DNA from 2 places in the Geobacillus sp. CX412 genome. Region 2 is predicted to be linked to the other one. Evidence: predicted binding sites of a transcription regulator. Region 2 holds the regulator's gene; the other holds the start of a gene.
The links. Region 2 encodes Rex, which represses fermentation and respiration genes when NADH is low (regulators of the CRP and FNR family bind a similar motif). Its sites were predicted from a motif close to TTGTGAAATATTTCACAA; they were not measured.
Positions count from the first base shown of each region.

Region 1: NXM86_RS10425 (formate/nitrite transporter family protein) is a predicted target of Rex. The motif match lies at 2,794-2,811, and genes of this name have one in related genera.

Region 1 is NZ_CP103461.1:1,976,229-1,985,909, forward strand. Features, by position in the region: gene NXM86_RS10420 (UDP-N-acetylmuramoyl-tripeptide--D-alanyl-D-alanine ligase) at 1-956, opposite strand, end outside; gene NXM86_RS10425 (formate/nitrite transporter family protein) at 1,935-2,765, opposite strand; gene NXM86_RS10430 (hypothetical protein) at 3,212-3,517, opposite strand; gene NXM86_RS10435 (amino acid permease) at 4,067-5,452, shown strand; gene NXM86_RS10440 (molybdopterin oxidoreductase family protein) at 5,721-7,766, shown strand; partial or broken gene NXM86_RS10445 (IS256 family transposase) at 8,620-9,681, shown strand, end outside.
Region 2 is NZ_CP103461.1:3,216,228-3,225,908, reverse strand. Features, by position in the region: gene NXM86_RS16745 (ABC-F family ATP-binding cassette domain-containing protein) at 1-1,674, opposite strand, end outside; gene moaC (cyclic pyranopterin monophosphate synthase MoaC) at 1,798-2,319, shown strand; gene NXM86_RS16735 (redox-sensing transcriptional repressor Rex) at 2,309-2,965, shown strand; gene NXM86_RS16730 (twin-arginine translocase TatA/TatE family subunit) at 2,962-3,117, shown strand; gene tatC (twin-arginine translocase subunit TatC) at 3,138-3,884, shown strand; gene NXM86_RS16720 (YdiK family protein) at 3,899-4,039, opposite strand; gene NXM86_RS16715 (CPBP family intramembrane glutamic endopeptidase) at 4,086-4,820, opposite strand; gene groES (co-chaperone GroES) at 5,100-5,384, shown strand; gene groL (chaperonin GroEL) at 5,479-7,098, shown strand; partial or broken gene NXM86_RS16700 (cation:proton antiporter) at 7,359-8,616, opposite strand; gene NXM86_RS16695 (cation:proton antiporter regulatory subunit) at 8,626-9,120, opposite strand; gene NXM86_RS16690 (Nramp family divalent metal transporter) at 9,605-9,681, opposite strand, start outside.

The DNA of each region.
Region 1 (9,681 bases), 1.2 Mb from region 2:
TCGATTACTTGATTGAACGACGCCAATCGCTCGCACGCTTCCTTTATATCCACCCCTGCACTCCACACCGCTGCGATGGCGGCAAGCGCATTATACACGTTATGTTTGCCATACCCTGGCACAAAGACGGGATAGGTTTGATTTTGATGACGGAGCGTAAACCTCATACCTTCTCGGTCATAGGCGACATCCGTTGCTTGAAAGTCGCATCCGTCGCTGAAGCCGAAATAGAGAATGATGTTGCGGAATTTACTCACATCAATTTTTTTGATGTTCTCGTCATCCGCATTTATGATGAGAGTTCCGTTCACCGGATCTAAATCATGCAGGATTTCCGCTTTCGCCTCCAGATAACGTTCCGGAGTTTTACATCCCACCAAATGATACACGTCAATGTTTAACAAAATCCTTATCTGTGGGCGAAAATATTTTATATAAAAAGTGATATCCCCTGGGGAGTCTACGCCCATTTCAATCACGGCTGCTCCTGTTGTCTCATCAATTCCAAGAAGATAACGATGATTTCGATGACCGCCGTTGAAACTCTTATAAGTAGCTTGGACTTTATAACGTTTTTCAAGAATATGTTTAATCATTTCTTTTGTTGTTGTTTTACCGCAGGTTCCTGTTACCCCTATAATGGGGATATCAAAAAGGCTGCGGTAATAATCAATGAACTTCCAATAGGCCTCATCTACATCTTCTACTTTTATGACAATCACATCATCGCCAAGATGGTTAAAGTCTTGTGGCTTTTCCGTTACAACAACAATAGGTTTATATTTTTGAAACAGCTTGGAGCGGATTTTTCTTTTTGTATATAAATCAATGAGCAGTGTATGATTATCTACCTTATAGCGTTTCGTTACCACATTCTTAATGAGAGGATTTCCCGTTCCTTGCACCAATGACCCGCCAATTTGAGCAACAATCTCGTTTAGATAAAGCCATTTCATATACGTTTCCTCTCTTCCTCATTTTCTCGGTGTGTAATATTGTATACATGCGATTGTGATGTGGTTACTGTATATTGGGCGGGAGCCTATTTATACGACCCGGCATTAAACAGATTTTAAGACATGATACGGCAATCAGATGTGAAAGGTTTGTGCCATTTCCCATCTGAAAATGAATGAAGCACAACATCTGACGCAATGTTCTGAGCATTGTGCCTAAGTACGCTTATTTAAAACTAAATAAAAAATGGTCTACTGTATCTGCCAGTAGACCACCATCATAGATTGCTTGCCAAGAAAAAACGAGAATATAACCTAAAAAATCGGAATAAGACTTCTGTTTTGTAAGACCATGCATATTCATTGTTCAAATTGAACCTCATGTCCATTCCCAGGTTTTCGAGCCTAATTATTGATAAAAAGGCACCTTTCAGTAAAAAAACGTTTAATATGTAGTAGCTTGGCTAAATGAAAAACATCAAAAAGGAGCATTCCTCCCGTCTTGGAAACCATATGCAGTGACTAAAAAACACACTTCCAAACGGTGAACATGATTTCCAATTTTGTTATTAAACGTGTAATGCCTAGCGAAACTGCCCCTCTTTTACCGGATTACCCCCTGATTTTGAAAACACCCTATCTGATTTAAGGTTATTCATGAATCTCTCCCACCTACACTCCGTTTGAAGGTGGGAGTTTTTACTAAATTCATCAAAGAAGCTTCGACGAAGAAGAAGGACTCCTTCCCCTACTCGGATGAACCCATCGGAAGCCTTTTCGACGGAATAGTAAGCAACATCAGTTTTTCAAGTTTCCCATTATGAATACCGATGGACAATTCAATTTTTCCATTTTCATGGATGTTGAAGCCGTTTTTTACGAAGTCAATTGCAGAGGATTGGAAATTTTCTTTTTCTATATTTTCAATCGTCATTCATCATTTTGAACAAAATAGTTTGAGTATGGGCTTGCATTTCATCATTTGTTTAAAATTTTCTCTTTATGAAACAAGTATCCAACTGACTGTTTTGCTGAAACGTGCCCTTCTTTTTGAGATGTCAAATATGTATACAACGCTCCCATAAACAGGGCACCGCCGACAATATTGCCTAGTGTAACAGGAATAATGTTATGCACCACTCCTGCTAAGTCGATCGCCGCTGGATGCGGGACTGCTAATGCAATTGAAAAGAGGACGAAATTGGCAATGGAGTGTTCGTATCCAGAAGCAAAAAAGATAAAAACAATAAGAATCATCGAAAATACTTTTGCCATATCCTCTTTCATTTGCATTGGAATAAAAATCGCTAAACAAACAAGCCAGTTACAGAGAATTCCTTTAAAAAAGAGCTGCATCGTTGTTGCATGCATTTTTTTCGCCGCCACAAGAAATAATAAATGGTCTTGTGGAATATGATCAAAAACACCGGATTGTGAAATAAGAAAAGCGAAAAATACAGCACCTAATAAATTACCGCTATAACATGCAAGCCAATTCCGCAACGTATCTTTGATTGTCGTTTCTTTGTGCAAAGTACTGATTGTAAAATACATCGTATTACCAGTAAATAGTTCTGCGCCACCGTACATAATTAATACTAAGGCGATTCCGAAAAAAATACCGCTTACTAAATAAGTAGCAGGAGAATTCGCTTCACGGAAAAATTCGCCTACACGAAAACAAAGAACAAGTGCAAATCCGATGTACACCCCTGCCAAAGCAGCCCGCATCACATATTGAACAAGGGAACGATCGAGAATGGTTCGTTTTTTTACAGCCAACTCTTTACATTTTTGAACTGCTTCCATCTCTCCGACACTTCTCTTTCATTCTATTTTGTGATTTTTTTCACATTCTTTACGATATATAACATACGCCCTTCCCACCTATTTTTCAACATATCGATGGAAATGTTAAAATAAATGTCAACAATTCCATTTGTAACCGTTTACTAAAAAAAATAATCGTTGCAAATTCAATAATAGTTGTTTTAATATAACTAAGATATTAGTAGTTCTTTTCCAAGCATGATCTTGCTTCTCTAACACGTATTAATAAATTCATTTTTCAAGCATGTACAAAGTTTCGAAAAAGAGGAGTGTCTTCGTGTGGTAGAAAGCCCCATCGAATGGTTCCGATGGGGCTTTTAACTATTTCAATCAATCGATTTTAATTCCGTTAGCAAGGGATTGATTTCGTTCATCCAGATATCCTGCCAAAATATCTGTAGTTTGGATGTATTTTTGTGCATTTTTTATGAAAAACCTTTACAGCGGGACTGAATTTCATCTAAATCCGCTATGAGCTGCTTTATTTCTTCTTGTGACAATTTCACAGGCATTTGATCGTAAAGAATGAGTAGCTGTCCTTCTTCCTCATTTTGATGATTCTTCAGATAGTCTGACAGATGCTGCAGCTGATGTGGTTGGAGGACGGATTCAATAAAAAACTGTTTGAACTTTTGGATGGTAAAAACGTTCATTTCATTGTCATATTCACCGGAAATAATGCGCCCTTCGATCCATGGCATGCCTGTTTTTCCTCCAGTTTTTGTTTTCATTAGTATTCCCTAAAAAATCATTTTTTATCAAATTGCCGCGATTTCCCGCACGAATTCGCTTCCTTGCAAATAGTCTTAAAAGCGGCACTTTCTTGCAATCCATCGCTCTCCCGCCAAATTCCAACCTTCCACATCTTATAAAAGGAATTGCACTTCTTCATCTGTCAACCTCATTACCGTTTGCCCCCTCGCATTTTGTAGCCAGAAACGGTCGACCAACATTACATATCAGTGTAAAACCATATATAGAAAAAACCTTCTACAAATATATAAGATTAATTGTATAACAATGAGTTTGCAACATACTCTTGACAAACAAAAGGACATTATTATATTTTAAAAACATATATTTTATACTTAACTGCACAAAAGCATAAAAGCGTAGAAGCGTTTAAGTGAAAAAGTTTCGAAAAGGAATATATTAAAATGAAAAAACAACCTTTGTCTTAACAATCTTTGGTCATTATTTTACCTTTTCTTTCTAGCATGTTTATTTCAGTTTTAGAACTCTATCATTGTTTAATATCGCGACAGAAAGGCAGGACAAACATGGAAAAAAATCATCAAGATTTAAAGAAAGGTTTATTGCCTAGGCACGTTCAGTTTATTGCTCTAGCAGGCATGATTGGAACGGGTATTTTTAAAGGAAGTTCAGATACGTTAAATATAGCGGGGCCAAGTGTCGTTTTTGCTTACTTATTAGGAGGCCTATTATTATTTATTGTGATGGCGGCATTGGCGGAGATGGCCATTGTCTACCCCAACTTAAACGTTCAACATCTTGTATATAAAGCGTTTGGATTTCATATATCCTTTATCGTAGGATGGCTTTATTGGATCAACTGGACGATTGTCACCATTGTCGAAATTTTAGCGGCAGGAAGCTTCCTAAAATATTGGTTTCCATCCGTACCTTTATGGCTTTTAAGTTTCCTTTGTACCGTCTTGATCGTCGGAATTAACTTGTTCCATGTAAAGTACTATGGGGAGATTGAGTTTTGGTTCGCAGGAATCAAAATTATCGCATTAACCGCTTTTATTATTTTAGGTTTTTGTATTTTAGTAGGAATCATTCCAAGTGCTATTGACAATCCTTTGTCTAACTATACGGAACACGGTGGGTTCTTTCCACATGGAATCGAAGGAATGTTGAGCGCCTTTTTAGTCGTCATCTTTTCATATGGCGGGGCAGAATTGATTGGTGTTACTGTTACAGAAACAAAAGACGCAGAGAAGGTATTGCCAAAAGTAATCAAGGGAACCGTATGGAGAGTCATTCTTTTTTATATTCTTCCTATTCTTATTATATGTGGTTTAATGCCATGGAACAACGTTTCGGGGGAAGACAGTCCATTTGTTCAAGTATTGAGCATCACAGGGCTGCCTGGAGCAGCACATATCATGAATTTTGTTCTCTTAACAGCCGTTTTATCAGCAGCAAACACGGGGATCTATGCAACTTCGAGAATGTTATATTCCATGGCTCAAAACGGTGAAGCTCCAAAAAGATTATTAAAGATTTCCAAACAAGGAATACCGATAAACGGTATTTCTATCGTCACCATATGTATATTGATTGGGGTATTTTTCGCTTATATGACTCCAGATCAAGTCATCAGCTATCTAATGACGATACCTGGTTTTACGGTTCTTTTAGTATGGATGAGCATTTGCTTGGCACAACTAAAGCTCCGTTCCCATTATAAGGAGAAACCGTTCTTCCAAGTAAAATGGTTTCCATATACAACTATTTTAGCAATCGTATCTTTATTGATCATTTTCATCTCTTTTCTATTTAATAAAGATAATATCATCGGTTCTACCGTTTGCCTTATCATATTAGTGCTGCTTGCCACATTTTCTTTTTTGAACAGAAACGGAAGAGAAAAAAACTGTGAATATAAAGGAAAAAAGAGTCTGGTGCAAAATCTCTAAAATTTGGACATTATAGGTCTCGTGGGTTGTATTTCTAAAAACACAGCCATTCCTAGTTATTATTTATGGCAATATCTTGTTATTAGCATTAAAAAACTCAGATTGAATAGTAAGCCTTAGTAAAATGGGACAAGGAAAAAACACCTCCTGAATCGAAGTATAACTTCATTCGATTGATGGAGGTGTTTGTCTTTATGGAGACAAGAGTTTTTAAATTAACAAAATAGTATTATGATAGATATAACCAGATTATGAAAGGAGCCTATATATGCATTCATTTGTAAAGCAGCCAACAGGTGTATTTCCATCGGTTTGTCCTCTGGATTGCCCTGATCAATGTGGGTTACTGGTACATAAACAAGATGGAAAAATTGTAAAAATACAGGGAGATCCGAATCATCCTGTGACAAAGGGAAATATATGCAATAAAGTACGGAATATGACTGAACGAATCTACGATCCAAAGCGCTTAAAATATCCAATGAAACGTACAGGAGCTAAAGGAGAAGGGAAATTTGAACGGATAAGCTGGGACGAAGCGATCGAGACAATTACTTCCAAATGGAAAGAGCTGATTGAAACAGATGGGCCTGAAAGCATTCTTCCGTATAGCTTTTATGGCAACATGGGAATGCTCAGCGCTGAAGGAATGGACCGGCGGTTTTTTCATCGGTTGGGCGCCTCCCTGCTAGATCGGTCAATTTGTTCGTCAGCTGGCTCGGAAGGCCTTAAATATACAATGGGAGGCGGCTTTGGAATAGACCCTGAAGATACTATTCATTCAAAATTAATCATCTTCTGGGGAATCAATGCTGTAAGCACAAACATGCATCAAGTTGTGCTTGCGCAAAAGGCTAGAAAGAATGGAGCAAAGATTATTGTCATTGATGTACATAAAAATCAAACCGGCCAATTCGCAGATTGGTTCATTCCAATATTGCCGGGTACCGATGCTGCTCTTGCACTGGGCATGATGCATATTTTATTTGCCGAAAACATGGTAGACAACGATTTCTTGAAGAAGTATACAGTCGGACATGAAGAGTTGCGTGAGCATGTTGTCCAGTACGATCCCATCACTGTTTCTGGAATAACAGGTGTTCCCGTTGAAGATATTTATAAACTAGCCAGAATGTATGGCCAAATCACACCTTCCTTTATTCGAATCGGCAATGGTCTTCAGCATCATGACAATGGGGGCATGTGTATTCGTACCATTGCTTGTCTTCCTGCCCTGACAGGACAATGGCTTGTAAAAGGCGGCGGTGCCATCAAATCAAATAGTGGTTATTTGGCCCTTAATACAAGGAGCTTGCAACGCCCGGATTTGTTGCAAAATAAACATACACGAATCATAAACATGAATCTGCTCGGTCAAGCATTATTGGAATTAGACCCACCGATAAAATCATTATTTGTGTACGGGACAAACCCTGCGGTTGTTGCACCGAATAGCAATAAAGTAAGAAAAGGTCTGGCAAGGGAAGATCTCTTTGTCGTTGTGCATGACTTATTTTTGACAGAAACAGCAAAATACGCAGATATTGTACTTCCTGCAACATCTTCATTCGAAAATACGGATCTTTATACATCATACTGGCACCATTATGTTCAAATTCAGCAGCCAGTTATTGAACGATATGGGGAGTCCAAATCAAATGTCGAAGTGTTCCAATTGCTTGCGAAAAAAATGGGTTTCGAGGATCCATGTTTCTATGAGACAGAAGCTGAAATGATTTCGCAAGCCCTAGATAACCCAAACAATCCTTACCTTGAAGGAATCGATTATGAAACATTGGTTAAAAAGCAGTATGTAAAAGCAAATGTAAAACCATTGTTGCCAGGAAAATTGCCAACACCTAGCGGAAAAATTGAACTTTATTCAAGGAAGATGGAACAAGATGGCTACCCTCCTTTGCCAACCTATACGCCACTTGCTAACGATGGAGACTTTCCATTTTTGTTTGTGCCTGGTCCTAACCATAATTTTTTAAACACAACCTTTTCTAATAATGAAAAACACATTTCTTTTGAAAAAGAACCACGTTTGCATATGAATATCAAAGATGCTTTATCGAAGGGGATCAAGGATGGGGATCAAGTTCGAGTGTGGAACAATCGAGGAGAATGTGTATTGAAGGTTTCTATTGGAGAAGACGTGCTTCCAGGTGTCGTTGTCACTCAAGGTCTCTGGGCCGATGCCCCAGGTACGAAACATCTGGTAAATTCTCTTACTCCTGACCGAGTTGCCGATATGGGCAATGGAGCGACTTTCTTTTCAGGGAGGGTGAATGTGGAGAAAGTTTTGGATTGAAGAAAAAAGAAAAATTTGAACATATCCCTGTCAAGTAGACAGTATAATAACCATCCTTCTTCAGTGGCTTAGTTGAACCCCCTTGGGTGCCAAGGGGGTCTGTTTATGGAAACTTCCTTTAAGATGAATGATGTGAATATAATATTCGTGATTTTCGTTTATCTTTGTAGCCCAGGATATTGCCAAATTCCGGAATTCCGAAACAAGTCACGGTAGATCACAATCATTTCATCTTTCATTACTTTGTGTGCTTCCTCGATTGTTGGGTAGTCCAAATAAACAACATTGGTGAATTTTCTGTTGGTATGTTTGCCATTCATTTTATCATAGGCTCCGTTAATCAATACTGTTGATTAATTTAAAGCGGAAAATTATTGAAGGTATTGCACGCTGTATGTACGAAGCACCAAGCGTTCGATGCGAAGCGAATGATGCAGGACATCTTTGGCCTCGAAACGGCTGCTTGATGCCTATAGTCTCGATTCTCTAGACAACAAGGATGACACGGAGAAGCTGGCGCGATATCATCCATTCGACCTTGAGTCCCTAAAGGAGCTTAGCCAGCCTCTGCCTGATGACTAGACCGAACGAAGGAATGTAGGCACAAGGATGCCAAGAGACATGGGAGGGTTCGTCATCATCAGCGATGCAGAGATCCACGGTGCATCCCATACGCTTCCCCCACTACAACCAAATTTAACCAGTAGTGGCCGCGAAGCGTACCCCATCAATGTAAGATATACACATATTTAAGAAATAATGTTAGAAACTTTGTCGAAAAATATTTTTTTGACACCCCTGAGACGGCTACAACCGTTGATATATCAACATTTATAGAGGGAGAACCCTACCCATATCTAAAAGTATACCAAATGTCGACTGGGCAAATCAACTGGAAAGTGTCATTCGTCAGTTTGTGAAGGAAAAATTAGAGCTGATTATGCGGGAAGAAATCAAGAATTTCCTCGAAATCGAACAGGATGGAACGCCGAATAGGAGAAACGGCTACTATCAACGAAATCTAGATACGCAATATGGCCGGATGGAAGGTCTTTTGGTCCCTAGAGACCGAAACGGGGAATTTCAAACCCAATTGTTCGCTCCTTACCAACGCCACACCGGCTGGCTGGAGGAAGCCATCATCAGGATGTATCAAAGTGGCATGAGTACACGGGAAATTGGCAAGTTTATCGAACGAATTCTAGGAAATGCTTATTCTCCAGCGACGATCAGCCGTATTACCGATGTCGTGAAAGAAGACATCGAGAAATGGCACCATCGTCCACTATCCAAACGTTATTCTGTCTTATATTTGGACGGCTTGTACGTGAAACTTCGCCGCGATACGGTAGAGAAAGAAGTCATTTATGTGGTGTTAGGAGTGAATGAAGAAGGGTATCGCGAAATTCTTGATTTCTTCGTGGGAGGACAAGAAAGCGCCTATGGATGGCAGGAAATTCTTCAACACCTCTATCAAAGAGGCGGCAAGGAAGTGCTTCTGGGCGTATTCGATGGATGACCGGGGCTGGAGGAAGCCTTTAAGGCGGTGTATCCGAAAGCCGATATGCAGCGTTGTGTCGTGCACAAAGTACGTAATACCTTAAATCGTGTTCGGAAAAAAGACCAATTCGAAATGGCGGAGGATCTGAAACTCATTTATCGTTCTCCGAATAAAGAAATCGCATTGGAGATGTTTCAACAGTTTCAATCCAAATGGTCTCGCAAGTACCCAAGGGAAGTCCAATCTTGGGCCAATGAGTTGGATGTCCTCCTTACATTTATGGATTATCCAAGCAGTATTCGAAGTGTGATTTATACGACCAATGCCATCGAACGAACGATCAAGGAAATTCGGAAACGTCTCAAGCCCATGAACAGTTTGAGTAGTTTAGAAGCCGCTGAAAAAATCGTGTAT
Region 2 (9,681 bases):
TTCATGAGAACGGCCTGTTTGTTTCTCGGAAGCGAGACGTTCTAGCTCCAGCATTTCCGCCTTTTTTGCGACATAGTAGTCATAATCGCCTAAATACTCGGTAATTCCGTCACTAGAAAGCTCATATACTTTCGTGGCAATTCGATTAATAAAATAGCGGTCGTGAGAAACGAATAAAATAGTTCCGGGATATTCGATTAAGGCGTTTTCGAGCACTTCTTTACTGTCTAAATCAAGATGGTTTGTCGGTTCGTCTAAAATAAGGAAATTGGCTTTTTGCATCATTAGTTTGGCAAGCGCCAGTCTCGCTTTTTCACCGCCGCTTAAGGCCGATACAGGTTTTAATACATCGTCTCCAGAGAATAAGAAGCTTCCGAGCACGGTGCGGATTTCTTTTTCCGTTTTGTCAGGGTATTCATCCCAAAGTTCATCGAGCACGCGCTTATTCGAGGACAAATCAGCCTGGTTTTGGTCGTAATAGCCGATTTGCACGTTCGAACCGTAACGGAAATGTCCTGATTGCAGCGGAAGTTTGTTTACAATCGCTTTTAACAACGTTGACTTTCCGATTCCGTTCGGTCCGACCAAGGCGATGCTTTCACCGCGCGTGATGCGGAAACGAATGTTGCGAATGAGCGGCTTGTTCTCATCATATCCGACTGCGACATCTTCAGCGATTAATACGTCATTTCCGCTTTGCCGTTCGATGTCAAAAGAAAAGGAAGCAACTTTTTCGTCTCCTGCTGGTTTTTCCATTCTCTCCATTTTTTCTAACTGTTTTCTCCGGCTTTGTGCACGTCTTGTTGTGGAGGCACGGGCAATATTGCGTTGAATAAAGTCTTGGAGTTTTGCGATTTCTTCTTGTTGTTTTTCATACAGTTTTCGTTCTCGTTCATATTCGGCTGCTTTTTGTTCTAAGTAACGGCTGTAATTTCCTGTGTATCGTTTCAATGTTGTCCGTGACAGCTCATATACTTGGGTGACAACTTTATCGAGAAAGTAGCGGTCGTGGGATACGATAAGAATAGCGCCAGGATATGTTTGCAAGTATTGTTCGAGCCATGTTAATGTTTCAAGGTCTAAATGGTTTGTCGGTTCGTCCAAAATAAGCAAATCAGGCTTCATTAAAAGCAGTTTTCCAAGCGCCAGACGAGTTCGTTGTCCGCCGCTTAACGATTGAACGGGAGTCGTCATATAGTCATATTTCGCAAATTGTAAGCCGTGTAAAATCGAACGAATATCCGCTTCGTATTGATAACCGCCTTGTTCTTTATAGCGTTCTTGCAATGCATCATAATCTTTTAATAATTTTTCATAGCGGGAAGAATCGGCGATTAGATCAGGGTCTCCCATTTGCAGCTCCATCTGGCGAAGTTGTTTTTCTATTGTTTTTAGAGGAGCAAATACTGTCATCATTTCTTCCCAAATGGATAAAGAGGAGTGTAGACCGCTATCTTGAGCAAGATATCCGATCGATACTTCTTTTGGTTTGATGATTTCTCCACTATCGTAAGACATCTCACCAGCAATAATTTTTAATAGTGTCGATTTTCCTGCTCCGTTTCTTCCGACGAGCGCAATTCTATCTTTGGATTGTATTTCTAATTTTATATTCGATAAAATAAGGTCAGCACCGAAATATTTTGTTAGTTGATTGACTTGTAAAATAATCATTGTTGTTCACCTCTCGTTTAACAATAATAGTGTAGCGTAATTTGTTTTCTTATCGCAATAAAACAAAACGATAAAAGACAGATGTCTAAAATAGTGTATAGTTTATAAATGGGGGAGATATGTGTGTCATCATTTACGCATTTTAATGAACAAGGCCGTGCAAAAATGGTCGATATTACGGAAAAAGAGGATACCATTCGAGTAGCGGTAGCACAAACGAGCGTGACCGTAAATAAAGAAATTTACGAGAAAATGACAAATCGCATGATTGAAAAAGGGGATGTGCTTGCTGTTGCGCAAGTAGCCGGCATTATGGCCGCAAAAAAAACGTCTGATTTAATTCCAATGTGCCACCCTCTTATGTTAAAAGGTGTCGACATCCAATTTGCATGGCATGTCGAGGAAGAAAAAGCGCTTTACCAATTACTGATCACCGTAACGGTAAAAACAAAAGGAAGTACAGGTGTGGAGATGGAAGCGCTGACGGCTGCTTCTGTTTGTGCACTGACCGTGTATGATATGTGTAAGGCGCTAGACAAAGGGATGGTGATTGGCCCAACCTATTTAGTGGAAAAATCAGGTGGGAAATCAGGCCATTATCAACGAGAAAACAGTAGTGTTGGGGGATTTGCGAATGAACAATGAACAACCAAAAATTCCGCAAGCAACTGCAAAACGTTTGCCACTATATTACCGCTTTTTGAAAAATTTACATGCTTCAGGAAAACAACGAGTTTCTTCTGCGGAATTAAGTGAGGCAGTAAAAGTTGATCCCGCGACCATTCGCCGTGATTTTTCCTATTTCGGTGCGCTTGGCAAAAAAGGATACGGATATAATGTCAATTATTTATTATCTTTTTTTCGCAAGACGCTTGATCAAGATGAAATTACCGAAGTGGCGTTATTTGGAGTCGGGAACTTAGGGACAGCGTTTTTAAATTATAATTTTACAAAAAATAATAATACAAAAATTGTGATGGCATTTGATGTCGATCAAAAGAAAGTAGGAAAAGAAGTTGGCGGTGTGCCAGTATATCATTTGGATGAATTGGAAAATCGCCTTCACGAAGGAATTCCTGTTGCGATTTTGACCGTACCGGCTCCTGCCGCTCAATGGATTACGGACCGTCTCGTTCAAAAAGGGATTAAAGGAATTTTAAACTTTACACCCGCTCGATTGAACGTACCGAAACATATTCGTGTCCATCATATTGATTTAGCGGTTGAATTGCAATCATTAGTCTATTTCTTAAAAAATTATCCGGCCGATAAAGGAGAGAATGAAAAGTGAAATATTTGTTAATTGTGCTTGTTATTTTATTATTGTTTGGAACGAAAAAACTTCCGGAGCTGGGCAAATCGCTCGGTCAATCGCTGCGGGAATTTAAGGATGCCACTAAAGGATTAACAGACGAGGATGAAAAAAAGCCAGACCAATTATGATTTGTTAGGATGATTGAAGTATGGACGATAAAGAAATGTCGGTGTACGAACACCTGGGAGAATTACGAAAGCGACTTATTATTGTTCTTGCGTTTTTTGTCATTGCCCTTATTGCTAGTTTCTTTTTCGTGGAGCCCGTCATTTTATATTTGCAGCGAACGGACGAAGCGAAGGAATTAACGATGAACGCCTTTCGTTTAACAGATCCAATAAAAATTTATGTTCAATTTGCGTTTGTTCTTGCGTTTGTTCTTACCGCGCCAGTTCTGCTTTATCAAATTTGGGCGTTTGTCAGTCCTGGGCTGTATGAAAAGGAACGAAGAGTCACGTTAAGCTACATTCCGATTTCGATCTTTCTCTTTTTAGCTGGCATTAGTTTTGCGTATTTCATCTTATTTCCTTTCGTCGTTCGTTTTATGCAAAATTTAGCGTCCCGTCTCGGCATTCATCAGGTGATAGGGATTAATGAATACTTTGAATTTTTGCTTCACCTGATCTTGCCATTTGGAATTGTATTTCAGCTTCCGGTAGTTGTAATGTTTTTAACAAGGCTTGGCTTGATTACACCGATGTTGTTAGTAAAAGTGCGCAAATATGCATATTTAGTTTTATTGATTTTGGCGGCAATCATTACTCCGCCGGATGTGCTGTCACAAATCATTGTTATGATTCCTCTTTCGGTTTTATACGAAATTAGCATTTGGATTTCGAAAATAGCTTATCGCAAAGCGCTATTGGCGCAGACGGAACAAGAAAACCTCCCGTGAATGCGGCGGGAGGTTCATTTTTTAAAGTAAAGTACTAACAGACGTATCGCAGTTCCAAAATCAAGCGTAGCTATTATCGCAAGAACGATCGTGAAAAAATTCCAAATGGTTTCATCCGCACTTTGAATCGACAAGTAAGTGAATAAGATGCCCATAAGAAAATAGAAAAAAGCGAATTGTAATGGTGACCTTTTCATCGTACTAAAAGCCTCCAATAATGAGTTGTATCTGTTCTGTTTGCCGCATCATTTTTTCTATCTCATCCGCAAATATCGTTTGTATTAATACGACGAACGTATTCATAGTGACGTGGGCAAAAATCGGAACGAAAATACGCTTTGTTTTCGCGTAAAGAAACGCGAAGGTAAATCCCATTGTCGCATACAGCAGCAGGTGTTCGAACTCCATATGGACAACCGCAAATAAAAGAGAACTAACTAGTGCGGAAATGAAGAAATTATATTTTTGATATAGTGTTCCGAAAATAATTTTGCGAAAAATAATTTCTTCTAAAATCGGTCCGATGATAGAAGTAACGACCATCAATAAGGGGGTGACTCGAATAATCTCGACAATTCGTTTTGTATTTTCTGAACCGGGCTCGATGCCGAGCAAGCGCCATTCAATATTGGCGGCAATGCTTTGGGCAAACAAGGCTAAAAAGACGCCGCCAATGGCCCACATCCATGCTGCAGATAACGGAACGCTATAACGGGTGTGCCGCTGTTTTATATCTTCACGCAAGAAAAAGAGAATGATGAGAAAGGCGATGGAAAAGCTGATAACCGCCCAATAGCCAGAGGCGATCTCTGTTGCCACAAAGTCATTTTTTGCGTGTTTTCCAACACCGAGAAAATGCAACAATGGGACCCCTGCAATACCTGATAGCTGCATGATGACATACGTAATAATGACATACCAGTAGCGTCGTTTCAATGAAACTTACCCCTTTGCCGATAAAATAATATAGTGATACTTCCCGTATTGTAGCACATCTTCTATAAAAAATGACAAAAAAAGAATGGATTGTTGTTTAGGTTTGTGGAAATGTGAAATAATTAAAAAGGGCAGGAAACGAGAAAAAACATATTATTTTTTGGTGTTTCCCACTTGCAAAAAAAAGAGAAGTTCATTAATATTATAAGTGTGTTAGCACTCAGTTAAGACGAGTGCTAATAAGAACGGCGAAAATTATTATCAAGGAGGTTGTTTTCCGTGTTAAAGCCATTAGGTGATCGCGTTGTCATTGAAGTGATTGAAACAGAAGAAAAAACTGCAAGCGGCATCGTATTGCCAGACACTGCGAAAGAAAAACCACAAGAAGGCAGAGTTGTTGCTGTTGGTAAAGGTCGCGTGCTTGACAGCGGTGAACGTGTAGCTCCAGAAGTAGAAGTTGGCGATCGTATTATCTTCTCGAAATATGCAGGTACAGAAGTAAAATATGATGGCAAAGAATACTTAATTTTACGTGAAAGCGATATTTTAGCTGTTATTGGTTAATATAGCATTGATAACATAGATATGCAAAAATAATATTTAACAAAATACTTAACAAAATACTTAACGATTCTATTTCATAAGGAGGTAACGGGGTATGGCAAAAGAAATTAAATTCAGCGAAGAAGCTCGTCGTGCGATGTTACGTGGTGTGGACAAATTAGCTGATGCGGTAAAAGTAACGTTAGGTCCAAAAGGCCGTAACGTCGTATTAGAGAAAAAATTCGGTTCTCCATTAATTACAAACGACGGTGTAACAATCGCGAAAGAAATCGAATTAGAAGATCCATTTGAAAACATGGGTGCGAAGCTTGTCGCTGAAGTTGCAAGCAAAACAAACGATGTTGCTGGGGACGGTACAACAACGGCAACAGTTTTAGCGCAAGCAATGATCCGCGAAGGATTGAAAAACGTTACAGCTGGCGCAAACCCAATGGGCATCCGTAAAGGTATTGAAAAAGCGGTTGCTGTGGCAGTAGAAGAATTAAAAGCAATCTCCAAACCAATTCAAGGTAGAGAATCCATTGCTCAAGTTGCGGCTATTTCTGCAGCTGACGAAGAAGTTGGCCAATTAATTGCAGAAGCAATGGAACGTGTTGGTAACGACGGTGTTATCACATTAGAAGAATCGAAAGGTTTCACAACAGAATTAGATGTTGTGGAAGGTATGCAATTTGACCGTGGTTATGTATCTCCATACATGATCACAGATACAGAAAAAATGGAAGCAGTGCTTGAAAATCCATATATCTTAATCACAGACAAAAAAATCTCTAACATCCAAGACATCTTGCCTATCTTAGAACAAGTAGTTCAACAAGGCAAACCATTATTAATCATCGCAGAAGATGTCGAAGGCGAAGCACTTGCGACATTAGTAGTGAACAAACTTCGCGGTACATTCACTGCCGTAGCAGTTAAAGCTCCTGGCTTCGGTGATCGTCGTAAAGCAATGCTTGAAGACATCGCAATCTTAACTGGCGGTGAAGTTATCTCCGAAGAACTAGGACGTGACTTAAAATCTACAACAATCGCATCACTTGGCCGCGCTTCAAAAGTTGTTGTAACAAAAGAAAATACAACAATTGTAGATGGCGCTGGCGACTCTGAACGCATTAAAGCTCGCATCAACCAAATTCGTGCGCAATTAGAAGAAACAACTTCTGAATTCGATCGTGAAAAATTGCAAGAACGTCTAGCAAAATTAGCTGGCGGCGTAGCGGTAATCAAAGTTGGTGCAGCTACAGAAACAGAATTGAAAGAACGCAAATTACGCATCGAAGACGCGCTCAACTCTACTCGTGCCGCTGTGGAAGAAGGTATCGTAGCCGGCGGTGGTACAGCATTAATGAACGTATACAATAAAGTTGCTGCGATTGAAGCAGAAGGCGATGAAGCAACTGGTGTGAAAATCGTTCTTCGCGCAATTGAAGAGCCAGTTCGCCAAATCGCGCAAAACGCTGGTTTGGAAGGCTCTGTCATTGTTGAACGCTTAAAAACAGAAAAACCTGGCATCGGCTTCAACGCGGCTACTGGTGAATGGGTAGACATGATTGAAGCTGGTATCGTAGACCCAACGAAAGTAACTCGTTCCGCACTTCAAAACGCAGCTTCTGTTGCCGCTATGTTCTTAACAACAGAAGCAGTTGTCGCTGACAAACCAGAAGAAAACAAAGGCGGCAACGCAGGCATGCCTGACATGGGCGGAATGATGTAATCCCTATAAAAAACAAGGAACACTGGGAGTGACCCCGGTGTTCCTTTTCTTTTTGGATAGAGGGAAGAGAAGAAACGGAGTCTACAGTATTTGCATAGAGAGGTCTTCTTTTGGAATGTAAACATCTTTTAGACCGATCGGTTGCATGAATACGTCCCTGAGTTGCCGCTTGTCCGGTAACTGAGCGTCCACTCGGGGGGGAAGCAAATAAGAGATGGATCTGAAGTAAGCGAATGGTAAAGAAGGCGTTGCAGATGCTATTATTTTTCCGCAGTTTCCAGTCGTTCCTTCTGCTTCTCTTTTATTACCTTCTTATCCCATTTAAATACTTTATTGAGTAGTTTATATATACTTTTACTTTCTTTGGCAAAGAGCGGCCCCAATATCGCGAGCATGAGAACGTAAAGTGCGGTAAAAGGAGTTAATATAGGGTTTAACCCCGCTGTAATCCCCAGATTCGCAACAATAATGGAAAATTCCCCACGCGCAGTGATCGTCAAACCAATGTTTGTAGAGGCTTTGTAGGACAATCCAGCCCTTCTCCCAGCGATCATCCCTGCGACGATATTTGCTATTAGAGTGACGATAACGGCCCCTAATGATAACCAAAACACATGAATTAAGGTTGACGGTTCAATACTCAAACCGAAACTAAAGAAAAAAATAGCTCCAAAGAAGTCACGGAATGGAACAACTAAATGTGCGATTCGATCACGGTGTTCCGTCTCCGAAAAGACAAGCCCGAGCAGTAAGGCTCCGATGGCTTCAGCGACGTGAATCGTTTCGGAAAAACCGGCAACAAAGAAGAGAGTAGCAAAGATGACGATGATAAATATTTCATCGGATTTGATATTTAACCATTTGTTCAGTAGAGGGGCACCTTTTCGAGCGATGATAAAAAATAGCAACATATAAGCGACAGATGTGAAAACAGATAGGCTGATTCCAAAAAGGGAGGTGGAGCCAGCTAGCAAAACACCTGACATCGTCGTCAAAAATAAGGCAAGGAAGATATCATCAAAAAGGATCATCCCTAAAATGAGCTCTGTTTCAGGATTGGCCGTCCTCTTCAGGATTGGCCGTCCTCTTTAAATCGACAAGCACTTTAGCCACGATGGCACTTGATGATACACTGAGGAGCCCGGCAATCAGAAGCGTTTCCATCCATGGCATTCCGACGGCCTTGCCGTAAAGCAATCCTAAAACAAAGTTCATTATGACATAGATGGTGCCACCAACTACAATGTTTTTTCCGGACTTAATCAGTTTGCCGACAGAAAATTCAAGCCCCAAATAAAACAGCAAAAAAAGTACCCCGATCCTCCCTAAAAACTGGATAATTTCATTACTTTCAATAAAGGTGAGGTCAATAATCCTAATCGTGGGGGCATGAGGACCAACCAGCATGCCGATAATGATCAAAAACGGGATAATGGAGAAGTTTAATTTATTGGCAATGATGGATCCAATAGCAACTAAAACGAGCGCTGTTCCCACTTCCAATACTAAGTCGTTCATTTATCTACATCACTCCTTATTTGATAGTAGCTGATTAATGATCTCCTTTATTTGTTGTCTTTCTCCAGACATGACCAATGTATCCCCGGCTTCAATCAATGTATTGGGACCCGGATTATGAGATTTTCGGGAATGTTTCTTTTTGATAGCGATAACGGTGATACCGAAGCGGTTCCGAATATCAAGATCTCCAATTTTTTTATTTACAGCAGGGGCGTTCGGTTCTACTTGAAACCACTCGATAATTAGATCGTCAAAGGCGAATTCAACCGTTTCGAGTGCTTTCGGTTTGTATGCCATTCCTCCAATGATCCCCGCAATTTGCCTCGCTTCTTGGTCGCTTAGCGTCACACTGCTAACGACTTCATCATAATCCTCTGCGTCAAAGTGATAAATTTCTCTTCGTCCATCGTCATGAATCACAATGACAAGTTTATCTTTGTTTCGCGTAATAATTTCAAATTTGTACCCAATTCCTGGAAGTTCAATTTCTCGAATATTCATGGTCAAAGATTCCTCCTTATGGATTGTTTATTTGTTTTTGAAGCGCCATTTGGATTATGGCACCTAATAAACCCTAATATTACCAAATGTGAGCAACAATAAACTTTCTACGACCTTTTTTAGATTTGGTCATCGAAGGAATAGAAGTGTCGATGATGAGTAGTTTGCTTATAGAGGAAGCAGTCGAAAATTTTTGGATAAAAATACCATTTTTGTTTATATCTAATTCTTACAACAAATGGTCCCTTTCCTGTTATCTATTTGGGCTATAGTTATATAGTTATTATAACAGTAAAAAAGGTTCTTTTCACTGTTTTTGTCTTGGTTGACTGTTTGAAGGCAGGCGAGAGGGAAATACATATGTCAGTTGCCCCGCCTGTCTTCTATATCTTTTCCTTTGTTTTGCGTTACACGAAAGACAATAAAAAATCATTATGTGGACGATAGAAAAAAACATCCTGGCAGCTCCAGGATGTTTTTTTATTCAGGCAAAAAGGTTGCGCAGTTCGTTCACCGCCAATACGGCAAACAAGACGAGGCAAAGAATCAACAATAAGTTGG